DNA from 3 places in the Mesorhizobium sp. M0663 genome. Region 2 is predicted to be linked to each of the others. Evidence: predicted binding sites of a transcription regulator. Region 2 holds the regulator's gene; each other region holds the start of a gene.

Region 1 (4,753 bases), on a different contig from region 2:
CGACAAATCCTCATAGTAGGACGGACGGCCGAAAGCCTCCCAGTCCTCGCCGCCGTCGCCCGGATGCTGGACGGCAACGAAGGCGGTCTGGTCGTCCGGCGCAAACAGGGGACCGCACATTTCGGCGCCGATCGGCACGCGGAAGAACAGCTTTGATGTCGCCCGTGCCGTCCCCTCCGTATCGACAGCCCACAGACCATCGGTGCGGCCGGTGGCTTTCGGGCCTTGGCCGTCGGTGGCGACCCAGAGGCGGCCGGCCGAATCGACCGCGCAATTATCCGGCATGCCGAACCAGCCATTGGCGGTGGTTGCGGTCGAGAAGGTGGCGCCGACGTCGGCCACAGCGGGATCGCCGCATTTCAGCAGGATTTCCCACCTGCCCTTTGTCGCGGTGAAATCACCGCCGTCCTCGACGATCTCGATGATGTGGCCAAAGGCATTTTCGGCACGCGGGTTGGCGGCGTCGACCTGGTCGGCCTTGCGCTTCGAATTGTTGGTCAGCATGACATAGACCCTGCCGTTGGTGGCATTGGGCTGGATGTCTTCCGGACGGTCCATCTTGGTGGCGCCGAGCAGGTCGGCGGCGCGGCGCGTCTCGATCAGCACGTCGGCCTGGCTGGCAAAGCCGTTCTCCGCCGTCAGCGGCCCTTGGCCGAAGACGATCGGCAGCCACTCGACCGAACCGTCGTCGGCAAACTTGGCGACATGCAAGGTGCCGTCGTCGAGCAAATCCATGTTGGCGGCGCGGTCGTCCGGATCGAACTTGCCTGTGGTGACGAACTTATAGACATAGTCGAAGCGCTCGTCGTCGCCGAGATAGAAGACGACACGGCCATCCTTGGCGACGATTGATTCGGCGCCCTCATGCTTGAAGCGCCCCATCGCGGTGCGCTTCCTCGGCGCCGAAGTCGGATCCTGGACGTCGACCTCGACGATCCAGCCGAAGCGGTTCGGCTCGTTCGGCTCCTTGCCGATGTCGAAACGGTCGTAATGCGCTGCCCATTCATAGGCACCTTCGGGAATGCCGAGGCGCTTGTAATTGGCGGCTTCCTTATGCCCCTGCGGCAGCTCGCCCGAGAAATAGCCGTGGATGTTCTCCTCGGCCATGACATAGGTGCCCCATGGCGTGACGCCGCCGGCGCAATTGTTGATGGTGCCGATGATCTTCGTGCCGGTCGGATCGGCGCTGGTCTTGACGCGGTCGTGGCCGGCGACCGGGCCGGAGAGCGCGATCTCGGTGTTGGAGGTGATGCGGCGGTTGAGCTTGCCGTCGCGAACGACCTGCCATTTGCCTGATACCTTGCGTATCTCGACGATAGTGCCGCCATGCGCCGTCATCTCGACGTCGACTTGTTCCTTGCTGAGGGGCGCCTGCTTGGCCTTGCCGTCGACGATGGTGACGAGGCCCGGAAACATCAGGTGCGGATTGGTGTATTCGTGGTTGACCACCAGCAGGCCGTGCTCGGCCGAGCCGTCGATCGGGATATAGCCGACATAGTCGTTGTTGTAGCCGAATTGTCTGGCCTGGGCTTCCGCCGACTGTTTTGTCGGATCGAATTCCGGCGAATCGGCGAACAGCGGATCGCCCCAGCGCAGCAGTACATCGGCGTCATAGCCGGGTGCGACGTGATGCTTGTCGTCGATGCCGGCCTCGAGCTCGTCAAAAGCGAAGGCGGAGCCTTCGGCGGCGCGGGCATTGTCGGCGGTGATCAGCGCCAGCGGGCTGACGGTAGCGGCTATGGCCGAGACGGCAAGCGAGCCCTTGAGGAAGCCCCGGCGCGAGAACCGCGCGGCGATGATCTCACCCATGGTGCGGTTGTTGGTGGGATTGGCTCCTGGCCCATCATTTTCCTCGAGCACGCTGGTGCGGAAATGGGCGTCAGGGGAGCGATGTTCGGTCATAGTGGGCCTGCCTCTGGCTGGATGGATTGCTGGAGCGTGTTGCCTGGCCAATCCGGTATCGCCGGCAGGTCACAGTTTGATGACATGCCGGCTAATTACCATCTGCGATTTCGTGTCCAACATCGGGCCCGCTTGACCGCGACCGGCGCTTCGGAAACAAGAGCTGCGGCAGGCGCGTAGGGACACATCGGGAGAGAACAAAAGTGAGTTTCTGGGGACTTGGGCAGCTCTGCGTTTCGACGGTAATCTTCCTGCTGGCGGCGATGGCCGCAAAACAGTGGGGGCTGGCGCCGAGCCTCGGCAAGATTGTGCTGACGTTGGCGCTCTATTCGCTGGGCAATCTGATCATGCTGAGGCTGATCCGTGAATTCGGCATGTCGGTGTCGTTCAGCCTGTCGGCGGTGATCCAGCTGGTGTCGGTGAATGTGGTGGCGCTGGTCTTCTTCGGCGAGCGCGTCAATGCCTTACAGGCAACCGGCATCGTGCTTGCCATCGCAGCTGTGGCGCTGATCACGCTCGGGCCCTATCTGCAAAGGCTGTAACTGCGATCGGGCCGATGAAGAAGATTGCAAGCAGACTGCGCAACTGGCTGGAGTTCCCGGTTCTGCTGGCCGGGCTGGTCATTGCCGGCGGGCTGTGGGGGTTCGAGGAGCTGATGGAGCTGGCGCGGGCCACCACGCCGCATGCCTTCGACACCGAAATCCTGCTTGCCTTCCGCAAGGCCGGGCAGCCCGACAATCCGATCGGACCGGCGTGGCTGGAAGGGGCGATGCGCGACATCACCAGCCTCGGCAGCGCCAGCGTACTGGTGGTGATCACGGCAGCAATGATCGTCTACCTGCTCCTTATCCGCAGGCCAGGCGCGGCGCTTCTCATGTTCGTCGCGGTAGCGGGCGGCCAGCTCCTGTCAAGCGTGCTGAAATTCGACATCGACCGGCCGCGCCCTGATCTGGTCTCGCATCTCGCCGATGTGGCATCGCTTTCGTTTCCGAGCGGCCACGCCATGCTGTCGGCGGTGACATATTTGACGCTGGGCAGCATGGCGGCGCGGTTTTTGCCCGGGCGGACAACGAAGATCTATGTACTCGGGCTGGCGGTGCTGACGACGGTGGTGGTCGGCATCAGCCGCATCTATCTCGGCGTCCACTGGCCGTCCGACGTATTGGCCGGCTGGTGCGCCGGCTTTGCCTGGGCGATGCTGTGCTGGCTTGCGGCACGGTTCCTGCAGCGATGGCTTGGGCGGGCCGACGGCACCTGACTCAAATCAGCCTGTTGATCAGGCCATGACCGCAGCCTGCCAGCAGGAAAACCATCGACAGCAAGGCTGTCGAGGTCGCCAACGCTTTGAATATCTTCACCCGCTCATCCTTTTGAAGTCGTGCCTGTGAAATCGGGATCGCAGTGGATGTCCCGCCAAACGATGCCGAGGTTTGTAGCATGACAGCGCATCGGCTGGCAAAGAGTGCTGCATGTTTGGAGGCAGACCATCAATCCTTGGTGCAGGAAGACGTCGCCGACCGCGCCAGCGCAGGAACTTCATCCTCGACTGTTCGGCGGTGCCGTTCTTCGATTCAACGGCGGCCAATGTCATCGAGGGTGCGGCCCACAAGGCGAGCCGCGCCGGCGTTCGCTTCATTATATCAGGCGCTTCGCCGCAGATACGCCGCATGCTGATCAACCACGGCGTCAAGCGGCCGCTGGTGACTTATGCCGCCTCGATCACGGATCGCGGGCGCAGCTGAAGAAAGCCGCGCCCGCCGCCTGAGCCGATGGCTGGCTTAGTCGAGGCCCAATGCCGCGATCTCGCCGTCGTTCATCAGCGGCACGAAGATTGTCGACTTGCCGTCGGTGCCGATGTCGGCGCTGCCCGGTTTGAACGTCGCAACCGCTTGCGGCGTGCCGCCGGCTTTGTAGCGGTAGAGCGTGCCGGTCATATACGCGGTGGCGTAGATGCTGCCGCCGATGGCAACGACGCCATCGAGGTTGGCAAACTTTTCCGCGCCGGGCAGTGGCGAAACGGCCTTGGTAGCAAGATCGACCGAGAGCAGGCCGCCCGGCTCCGCGGTGCTGAAGTCGGGCTTGATGCCCTTGCCCCAGGAAGCGACGATCAGCCGGCCGCCATCGGCGAAGATGCCATTCGGCGAAGCAAGCGCCGCATCCCTGACGAACAGTTCGGGCCGGTCGCCGTCGATGCGATAGATCGTATCGGCAAGCATATCCGTGACGTAGATCTTGCCGGACGCGTCGGCGGTCACGTCGTTGAGGAAGACCGCGTTCGGCACGTCGATCGTCGATGTTAGCTTGCCGCTTGCGAGATCGACGACGCGCACATGGGTGAGGTCGGCGACGTAGAGTTTGCCGCCGACAATCGCCATGCCCTTGGGCGCGTCCATGCCGTCGGTCCAGTGTTGCGTGACTAGCTTGCCGTCCATCGACAGGATCGACAGATAGCCGTTGCCGTCGGCTTCGCCGGGATTGCCGACGATGTTCGAGACGATAACGCGCTGGCCGGCGGCGTCGAACAGCGCCGATTCAGGCTGCTCGAGGCCGCCGGTGCGCCAGAGTTCAGCGGCCTGAACTGCTGGCGCGGCCGCGATGCCGACCAGGGCGAGAAGTATCGAGGTGAAGAGGCTCTTCATGGCTAGTCTCCTGTAATGGACTGGCGGAGAGCTAGGCCTTTCGATACTTTTCGGGAAGATCTATCAGGACTAGTACCGAAGGCTGATACCAAATCGTGCAAAAGAGGTGCATCCCATGAACGGCCTGATCTTCGAAGCGCTGAAGCGGACGCTTAAGGCAAAGGGCATCACCTATCGCGTCCTTGCCGAGCGGATGGGTGTTTCCGAGCCGA
Region 2 (4,753 bases):
GGCCACGGCGGAAGTCTGCACCGACAGGTTCCAGAGATTGCGTGGCGTCAGGAAGGTCCGGCTGTCGAAGTCGAACGGATTGACGCCGAGCCGTACGCTGGAAATGACATGCAGGCCGACCCAGATGACCAGCAGCGCGCCGATCATGCCGAGCATGCGCGTGTCGAGTTCGGTTGCCTTGAGAAATCGGGCAACGATGCCGAGCTCGGATTCCCGTGCCCGGTCTGCCGTGCTGTCTACCGGCGTGTTGGGCGTCGTGTCGGTCATGATGTTTCTCCCGCCGGGTTGCCGTCTGCCGCGGATGCCGGAAGCAGCCTAGAAGTTATCCGCCGGAAGCGGAAAAACAACTCTTGTTGAAAAAACGCCGCGGCGAGCGGCCGCGGCGTTCGGACTTCTCGGAAACGTCGGCTCAGTTGCAGACTGCAACAGCGCTAGCCGTCACGCCGGCGCAGACCTCTTCTTTCTTGATCCAGCCGGCGTCGATGACGACGTTGAGGTTGTCCTTGGTGATGGCGACCGGGGTCAGGAACAGCGACTTGACGGTATTGCCGCCGGGCGTGGTGAAATCCTTCACGCCGGCAATGTCGGTCATCTGCTTGCCGTCGGCCAGTTGCGAGGCGATCTCGGCGGCATTCTTGCCGAGCTCGCGCGCATCCTTCCACACCGACACGGTCTGTGTGCCGAGCGCGATGCGGTTCAGCGCGGCGTGGTCGCCGTCCTGGCCCGAAACCGGAACCGATCCGGCCAGCCCTTGCGCCGTCAGCGCGGCGACGACGCCGCCGGCAGTGCCGTCATTAGCGGCGACTACGGCATCGACCTTGTTGTCGTTGGCGGTCAGGAACTGTTCCATGTTCTTCTGAGCGTTGGCCGGCAGCCAGCCGTCCGTATAGGCCTCGCCGACATTCTTGATCTTGCCGCCGTCGATGGCCTCCTTCAGCACCTCCATCGAACCGGCAAACAGGAAATCGGCATTCGGATCGGAACCCGAACCCTTGATGAAGACGTAGTTGCCTTCCGGCTTCACCTTGAAGACTTCGCGGGCCTGCATGCGGCCGACTTCCTTGTTGTCGAAGGTCAGATAGAACACGTCCTTGTTCTCGATCAGCCGGTCATAGCCGACGACCGGGATGCCTTCGTCCAGTGCCTTTTGCACGGCCGGCCCGATGGCCGAGGCGTCCTGCGCCAGGATGATCAGTGCGTTGGCGCCCTGCGAGATCAGGCTCTCGACGTCGGTGAGCTGCTTGCCGGGGTTGGACTGTGCGTCGGCGGAAATATACTTGTCGCCTGCGGCCTCGATGGCCGCCTTCATTGCGGCCTCGTCGGTCTTCCAGCGCTCTTCCTGGAAGTTCGACCAGGAAACGCCGATGACCTTGTCTTTAGCCTGCGCCACCGACGCCAGCGCCAGCGTCATGGCGACACCCGCCAGAATGGCGGTCGTGAATTTCTTCATCATATCCTCCCTGCGCCGCGTACGGCGTGACCAATTGGCTCAAAGACCAGCTTAGAAGCTCTAATTTTTTCGAGCCTCGAAAAAATACTGGCCCGATCTCCGGCTGCTGTCAACATCGATTCTGATGGATTTTGATGACTCTGCGAGTTTTTTCGAGCGTCGGAATAAACGATGACAGCGCCACCTGCATCTGACACTATTTGCCTGCATCCGACACTATTTGTCGGACATTACCGACGGCTTCCGGTTCATGAGCGGCCGCGGCAACCGGGAGGAAAGCAAAACAATGTCGGTCGGAATCCGCCATGACGATTTGCGCCGGCGCAACCGGGCGATGGTGATCTCGGCGGTGCGCCGGGCCGGCCAGCCATCGCGTACTGAGATCGCAGCTACCACCGGCCTCAGTCATTCGACCATATCGGCGATCTCTTCCGACCTGATACGGGAAGGCATCCTCGCCGAGAGCAAGGCAAGCGAGCCCGTTTCGTTGAAACGCGGTCGTCCGCAGGTCGGCCTCGCCCTCAACCCGGAAGCGGCGGCGGTGCTGACCGTGGTGTTGTCGCTGAATTTCCTGTCGGCCGCCATTATCGACTATACGGGACAGGTGGTCGCCGAGGAACAGCGCCGGCTGGACACGCTGACCATGCCGCGCGACGAGCTGATCCGTGAATGCATGGCCATCGTCCGGCGCCGGCTGCAGGATCCAGACCTTGACGTCCGCAGTGTCGCCCGCATCGCCCTGGCGATTCAGGGCATTACCGACTCCCCTGCACGCGCCATGCTGTGGTCGCCGATCACGCCGCAGACCGACATCGCCTTTGCCGACATGCTGGAGGACGAATTCGGCATCCCGGCAACGGTGGAGAACGACTGCAACATGATGGCGGTGGCTTTGCGCTGGCGCAATCCGGATCGCTATCGCGACGACTTCATCGCCATCCTGCTTTCGCATGGCATCGGCATGGGGCTGGTGCTGAAGGGCGAACTGTTCACCGGGACGCATTCCTCGGGCGGCGAATTTGGCCACATGATCCATCGTCCGGGCGGCGCGCTCTGCCGTTGCGGGCGGCGCGGCTGCATCGAGGCCTATGCCGGCAACTACGCCATCTGGCGCAACGCCAGGCAGATGAGCGAAGACAGCGAACCGGTCGCCGACGTCAGCGACGCCGACATGCGAGCACTGGCGGCCCAGGCGCGCGAGAAAGATGGGCCGGAACGCGAGGCCTACCGCAAGGCCGGCGAAGCGCTGGGTTTCGGTCTCGGCTCGCTGTTCGCGCTGATCGATCCGGCACCGGTCGCGATGGTCGGCGCCAGTGCCGCCGCCTTCGATCTGATCGAGCCGGCCTTGCGGAAGGCAATCGCCCAGACCGCCGGCGGCCAGCATTCAGGCTCGATCTCCTTCGATACAGAGCCGAACGAATTGCCGCTGATCCGCGAAGGCTGCGCGATGCGGGCGTTAAGCTTCGTCGACCAGGAGATTTTCGCGCCGGGCGCGCAAATGAGGCCCAGCGTCAGAAAGAACGTAGCCTGACCAGGCGGGTCAATCTTCCCTGATCGCATAGCCGGCACCGCGGATGGTGCGGATGACATCCGGCATCCGGCCGTTGTTGACGGCTTTGCGCAGCCGCCCGACATGCACGTCGACGGTGCGTTCGTCGATGTAGATTGTCTCGCCCCAGACATTATCGAGTAACTGGCTGCGCGAGAAGACACGGCCCGGATGCCGCATCATGAACTCGAGCAGCCGGAATTCGGTCGGCCCGAGCCTGATTTCGCTCTTCTTGCGATAGACCCTGTGCGATTCGCGATCGAGCACGATGTCGCCGACCTTCAGCACGCTGGACAGCACTTCCGGCTTGGCGCGCCGCAGCAGCGCCTTGACCCTGGCCATGAATTCCGGTGTCGAAAACGGTTTGACCAGATAGTCGTCGGCGCCGGTCGAAAGACCGCGCACCCGGTCGCTCTCCTCGCCGCGCGCGGTCAGCATGATGATCGGCAGCCGCTCGGTTTCGGGGCGCACCCGCAACCGACGACAGAGCTCGATGCCGGAAACCGCTGGTATCATCCAGTCGAGCACCAAAAGGTCGGGCACATTCTCCTGCAAACGGATCTCGGCTTCGTCGCCGCGTGTCACCACCTCGACCTGGTAGCCTTCGGATTCGAGATTGTAGCGGAGCAGCACACCCAACGGCTCCTCGTCCTCCACCACCATTATGCGTGGTGCGATCATCGGCTGGGCACCCCCATCATGTCACCGGTGCGGACATTGTCGTTTCGTCCTGCTTCGGACGATTGACCGGCAATTGCTCGCCGGTCAGCACATAATACGCATTTTCGGCGATGTTGGTGACATGGTCGCCGATCCGCTCCAGATTCTTGGCGCAGAACAGCAGGTGCGTGCAAGCGGTGATGTTGCGCGGATCTTCCATCATGTAGGTCAAGAGCTCGCGGAACACGGACGTGTATTTGACGTCGATGCGCTCGTCGGCGGCACGCAGCTTGGCCAACGCGGCCGCATCGCCTGCAGCATATTCCTCGATGACACCCTGCACCTGGATGAGAACCAGCTGCGCCATCGCGTCGATGGAATGCGACAGGTCCCGCGGCGTGGCGCTGAGGCCGACCGCACTCACGCGCTTGGCGATATTCTTGGCAAGATCGCCGATGCGTTCGAGGTCGCCCGCCATGCGGATCGCTCCGACCACATGGCGAAGATCGTGGGCCATCGGCTGGCGTTTGGCGATCAGGGTTATGGCGCGGTCGTCCAGTTCGCGTTGACGCGCATCCATGATGGCGTCGTCGGAAACGACGCGTTGCGCCAGCACGTTGTCGGAATTCAACAGGGCCTTGGTCGCCCCGCCGACCATCGAACCGGCGAGGTCGGCCATGTCGCGGATCAGCTTGCTGATCTGCTCGAGATCCTCGTCGAAAGAAGCGACTGTGTGTTCGCCCATGGTCCTGTCCTCATATGCATGATCGGAACGGCTCAGCCGAAGCGGCCAGTGATGTAGTCCTGCGTGCGCTTCTCGCGGGGCGACGTGAAGATCTTCTCGGTCCGGTCGAACTCGACCAGTTCACCCAGATACATGAAGGCGGTCTGGCGCGACACGCGCGCCGCCTGCTGCATGTTGTGGGTGACGATGACGATCGTGTAGTCGGCTTGCAATTCGTCGATCAGTTCCTCGATCTTGGCAGTCGACAGCGGGTCGAGGGCCGAAGCCGGTTCGTCGAGCAGAATGACTTCCGGCTTCACGGCCACGGTGCGGGCGATACAGAGCCGCTGCTGCTGGCCGCCAGATAGGC
Region 3 (4,753 bases), on a different contig from region 2:
CGACCTCGAACTTGCCGGCTTCGGTGATGGTGGTCTTGAAGCCGTCGGTGCGCTGGACGGCGGCGTAGACGCCGGCCTGGCCTTCGACGATGGCGACCTTGCCGCCATCCGGCCGGTTCTTGATGAACCATTTGGCGACGCGCACGCCGTTGTCGCGCTGGACATTGCCGACATAGTGCTCAGCCTGCGGGATGACCGCGTCGTTGACGTTGACCACCGGCACATTGGCTGCCTTGGCCTGTTCCATGATCGGCTGCAGGTTGGAGTCGGTCTGCGGCGAAACGAGCAGCACGTTGTAGCCTTGCGTGACCAGGCCTTCGGCGATGGTGAGCTGGCCGAGCTGGTCGCCCTCGCTCTGCGCCGCCTGGTAGACCACGGGCACGCCGGTGCGGTCGCCGAACGACTTGTAGCCCTCTCCCAGCGAGCGCCAGTATTCGTTGGTCAGCGTCTTGGAGACCGCACCCGCCTTGGTGCCCTCGGGCAGCTTGGGGAAGGCCCCGAACTTGGCCTCGAGCTGCGACCAGTCGATGCGATCCTTCTCGGTGTCGGAATTGAGCGGCGCGAGGTCCGCGGAAAACGACGAGCCTATAGACAGCGCCATCAGGGCAGCGGTGGCGGTGGCAAGCAGAAATTTCATGGTCTTTCCTCCCTGGTTGAAAACGGTGATGGCGCCGGAGCTTCAGCTGTCCGGGCCGAGCATGGCTTCCTGGATAATGGCTTGCGACGCGATCGCGTCCTGACGGTCGACGGCGGCTAACATGCGGTTGTCCCCGTCCAGCCGATCGACGACGCGCAGCATGCGCTTGACAGTCGCGATGTTGACTTCGCATTCGTGGATCGGGTCGAGCCCGGTCATATCGGGAAACGTGTCGAAGTAGATGGCGCCGGCGTAGCCGTCGCGGCCGATCTGCCTGAGCAGCTCGATCGTCTGCAGCGTATGCACGGCACCGACCATCAAGCCGTCGTCGCGCTTGGCGTAGCCATCGTTGAGGTGCACGCCGAGCAGCTTGCTGTGGCGTGCCACGAGGGCGGCGGCGAAAGCCGGCTGCTCGTCGGCATAGAGCACATGGGCGAAATCGAGCGTCACGCCGAGATTGGGCAGGCCGATCTCGCGGATCGCCAGCAATGTCGTCGCCGCATCCGGCATCAGGCTGTAGGAGCGCGGCTCGTTGGGTTTGTATTCAAGGCTGATTTGGCAGCCCGGATCATGCGCCGCAACTTCACGAATGCCATCGATTTCGTGTTGCCAGAGCGCTGCGTAGTCCGCCTGGAAGGCATAGTCGAAGCCATCCTGCCCGAGCCACAAGGTCATCAGGCTGGCGCCGGCCTCGCGCGCGGCGTCGATCCCGGCCTTGGTCAGGTCGATGGCCTCGCGGCGAACGGAAGGATCCGGGTTGGTGAAGGCGCCGAGCTTGAAGGCCGGGTTGGAGTAGTAGCGCATGGCGAAACCATTGATGGAAAGCCCGATATCGCCGAGTTTGCGCGCTATTTCCGCAGGCTTTTCATCGACATGGTCGGGGAAGTTGAGGTCGAGATCGGTCAACTCCGCAACCTTCGCCGCACGTGCCGCCATTTGCAGCATGGACGGTTTGCCGACAAGATCGGGCCACTCGGCCTGTGGCCGCGAGGCAAAGGAATTGAGGCGGGTGGCGAAACGATAGGCTGTCATCGGGGACCTTTCATTGTCATAACTTTACATTAGAACTATTATTTGTAAAGTTGTTAATTGCTCGCTCGGCGACGACGAATTCGCCATACCCAGGCCAGTTGCGACCACGAGGGACAAGCAAGCCCGGCACTGTCACGCAAGTATCATGTTCGCGTCCTAGATCGCTTCTCCGAAGGCTTTCGCGGCATCCTCGATGCGACGCGGCGCTTTTTCGGGCCCCGGCAGCTTTGTCACAAAGAGGATTTCCATGAAAAACCTGCACCGAACCGCGTCCCTCGCCGTCGCGCTGGCGATGTTCACCGCCTTGACTCCGGCCTTGGCAGAAAATGCCGCGACCGTCGGCGGCGTCAGCTTCGTCAACAAAGGCTTGGTCGGTGTCGGCCGCATCCCGGCCAGCCAGAAGGACAAGTTCGGCGAGACGTTTGGCTCCGGCTCAGGGATGTCGATCGATGCTGCCGGCTGGACGCATGGCGCCGACGGCTACAAGGGCTCGTTGTGGCTGTTGCCGGATCGCGGCTACAATGTCGTCGGTACTACCGACTACCGGCCGCGCCTCAACACGATTGCCATCGAGTTCGCCCCGATCGCGCCGGGTGCAGTGCCAGCCGCCGGCCAGGAACAGTCGGGCCTCAGGGCGACGCTTGCCGACACCATGCTTTTGACCGACGACAAGGGCGCCGACGCAACCGGGCTCGATCCGCTCAACGGCGTGCGTGCCGCGACCGACGACATGCCGATCCTGCCCGAAGCCAACGGCAAGCTCGCGCTCGATAACGAAGCGATCGCACGGCTGCCCGACGGCACGATGTTCATCTCGGACGAATACGGTCCGAACATCTACCGCTTCTCCGCCGATGGGCGTCTGATGTCGGCAACGCAGCCGCCGGCGGCGCTTGTCCCGATGCGTCACGGGACGCCAAACTTTGCTTCCAACAATCCGGGACCTGGCGCGGCAGACCCCGATCCGAAGGATCCCGAAACCGGCCGTCAGAACAACCAGGGCCTCGAAGGCATGGCGCTGACGCCGGACGGCAAGTTCCTGATTGCCGTGCTGCAGTCGGCACCCAGACAAGATGGCGGCGATTCCGCCTCGACGCGCCAGAACACGCGCGCGCTGGTCTACGATGCCTCGGATCCCGGCCAGCTCAAGCTCGCGCATGAATATGTCGTGCCGCTGCCGGTGTTCACCGATGCCAAGGGCAAAACCAAGATCGCCGCGCAGAGTGAAATCGTGGCGCTGTCGGACAAGACCTTCCTGATGCTGGCGCGCGACAGCGGCAACGGCCAGGGGCTGAAGGGCGACACCTCGCTCCATCGCGAGATCAGCGTCGTCGATGTGTCGGCGGCAACCGATATCGCCGGCACAGAGTTCGACAAGGACAAGCCGCTGGCGCCCAAGGGTGAGCTCGATCCATCGGTGACGCCGGCCAAGCTGACGCCGTTCATCGACATCAACGACAAGAGCGAGCTCGGCCGCTTCGGGTTGCACAATGGCGCGCCCAACGACCGCAACAACCTTTCGGAGAAATGGGAGGCGATGTCGGTGGTGAGCGTCCTCGATCCGAAGCTGCCCGACGACTATTTCCTGTTCGTCGCCAATGACAATGACTTCCTCACGCAGGACGGCTTCCAGGTCGGCGCGGCCTACAAGGCCGAGGATGGCGCCGATGTCGACACCATGTTCCTGGTCTATCAGGTCACGCTCCCAGGCCTCGCCAAGAAGTAGCGGCACCCATACAGGCGGAGGCGCCGAGCGCGTCCGCCTGAGCTGGCGCGATTGAGCGGTCGTGCCCCTTCAGTTGCGGCTCGCCCGCGCAAGGACGGTGTCCTAAGCATCGCAAAACCTGCGACTGACGATCCAGTCGAAGGCACTTACCTCAACATCTCCGCGTCCCTTGGCACGCCTGCATCGATCGGCTCGGCCGTCCTGTTTGACACGGCGGCGATCTTCCCGGCGGCCGACAGGTTCGGGCGCACGAAGACCGGCACGACGCCATCGACGCGGCTGTAGAGGTCGATAATGTCCTGATTCATGAAGCGCACACAGCCGGAGGAAGCGTTCTTCCCAATGGAGTCCCACTCCGGCGTGCCGTGCAGCCTATACATCGTGTCCTTGCCGTCACGGAAGAGATACAGCGCGCGGGCACCAAGCGGGCTCTGCGGGCCGGGCGGCATGCCGTCCTTGTATTTCGCCAGTTCCGGCCGGCGTTGGATCATTTCCGGCGGCGGCGTCCAGACCGGCCACTTCTTCCTCGCCTGAACCACGGCGCTGCCGGTCCATCCGAAACCGGCCTTGCCGAGGCTGACGCCATAGCGAATTGCCTTGCCGCCGTCGCGCACCAGATAGAGGAAGTGCTCGGAAGTATCGACGACGATCGTGCCGGGTTTTTCTCCAGTCGGGTCGGCCACGATTTGACGCACGAATTTCGGATCGACCTTGGCTACCGGGATTGCCGGCAGTTGATAGCCCTCGTCGATGCGCGCGGCATACATGCTTGCGGCATCGCCGAGGGCCGGATCGCTTGGTGCCGCGGGCACCGGCGGCGCCGCCACGTCCGTCGTGGTGCACGACGAAAGAGCCACGGAGGCCGCGCCCAGAGCGGATGCACCAAGAAAGGCGCGCCGGTTCAGGCGCTCAAAAAACAACGGAATATCGGACATGAGCCCCCCGGCTTGCCCTGAGATCCAGGAAAATGCGGCCCCACGCGTGCGGGATCAATATACGATTCCGAAAGGTTTGAGAAATGCTTAGATCAAGGCACGCCAGGCGGAATTTACAGCGCCGCATCGACCTCTCTCGCTAAATCGGCAATCATTGCGGACTCAGACAAGCCTTCGCCGAGTTGCCTGCCATGGACGACAACATGCCCCCGCGCCGGCAGACCGGCGACCTCACCAGTGGGCCTATCCCGCGCACCCTTTTGCTGTTTGCCCTGCCGGTGCTCGGCTCCAATGTGCTGCAGTCGCTCAACGGCTCGATAAATGCCGTGTGGGTCGGCCGTTTCCTCGGTGAAGCGGCGCTGACCGCCACGTCCAATGCCAACCTCGTGCTGTTTCTCATCCTCGGCACCGTCTTCGGCATCG

Evidence for each region. The regulator PhoB, encoded in region 2, activates phosphate uptake and scavenging genes when phosphate is short. The targets are predictions, from matches to a motif close to TGTCATNNANCTGTCAT.
Region 1: the regulator PhoB is predicted to act here: its motif matches at 1,971-1,987, upstream of NKI54_RS30240 (PhoX family protein).
Region 3: the regulator PhoB is predicted to act here: its motif matches at 1,800-1,816, upstream of NKI54_RS17230 (esterase-like activity of phytase family protein).

Annotation. Positions count from the first base shown of each region.
Region 1 covers NZ_JAMYPX010000030.1:19,138-23,890, forward strand. The annotation lists gene NKI54_RS30240 (PhoX family protein) at 1-1,902, opposite strand, end outside; gene NKI54_RS30245 (hypothetical protein) at 2,106-2,444, shown strand; gene NKI54_RS30250 (phosphatase PAP2 family protein) at 2,459-3,160, shown strand; partial or broken gene NKI54_RS30255 (sodium-independent anion transporter) at 3,420-3,644, shown strand; gene NKI54_RS30260 (SMP-30/gluconolactonase/LRE family protein) at 3,681-4,541, opposite strand; gene NKI54_RS30265 (helix-turn-helix domain-containing protein) at 4,657-4,753, shown strand, end outside.
Region 2 covers NZ_JAMYPX010000005.1:103,269-108,021, forward strand. The annotation lists gene NKI54_RS12670 (sugar ABC transporter permease) at 1-267, opposite strand, end outside; gene xylF (D-xylose ABC transporter substrate-binding protein) at 410-1,450, opposite strand; gene NKI54_RS12680 (ROK family protein) at 1,737-2,981, shown strand; gene phoB (phosphate regulon transcriptional regulator PhoB) at 2,991-3,680, opposite strand; gene phoU (phosphate signaling complex protein PhoU) at 3,697-4,404, opposite strand; gene pstB (phosphate ABC transporter ATP-binding protein PstB) at 4,437-4,753, opposite strand, start outside.
Region 3 covers NZ_JAMYPX010000008.1:154,834-159,586, forward strand. The annotation lists gene NKI54_RS17220 (sugar ABC transporter substrate-binding protein) at 1-637, opposite strand, end outside; gene NKI54_RS17225 (TIM barrel protein) at 680-1,669, opposite strand; gene NKI54_RS17230 (esterase-like activity of phytase family protein) at 1,917-3,395, shown strand; gene NKI54_RS17235 (L,D-transpeptidase) at 3,542-4,330, opposite strand; gene NKI54_RS17240 (MATE family efflux transporter) at 4,522-4,753, shown strand, end outside.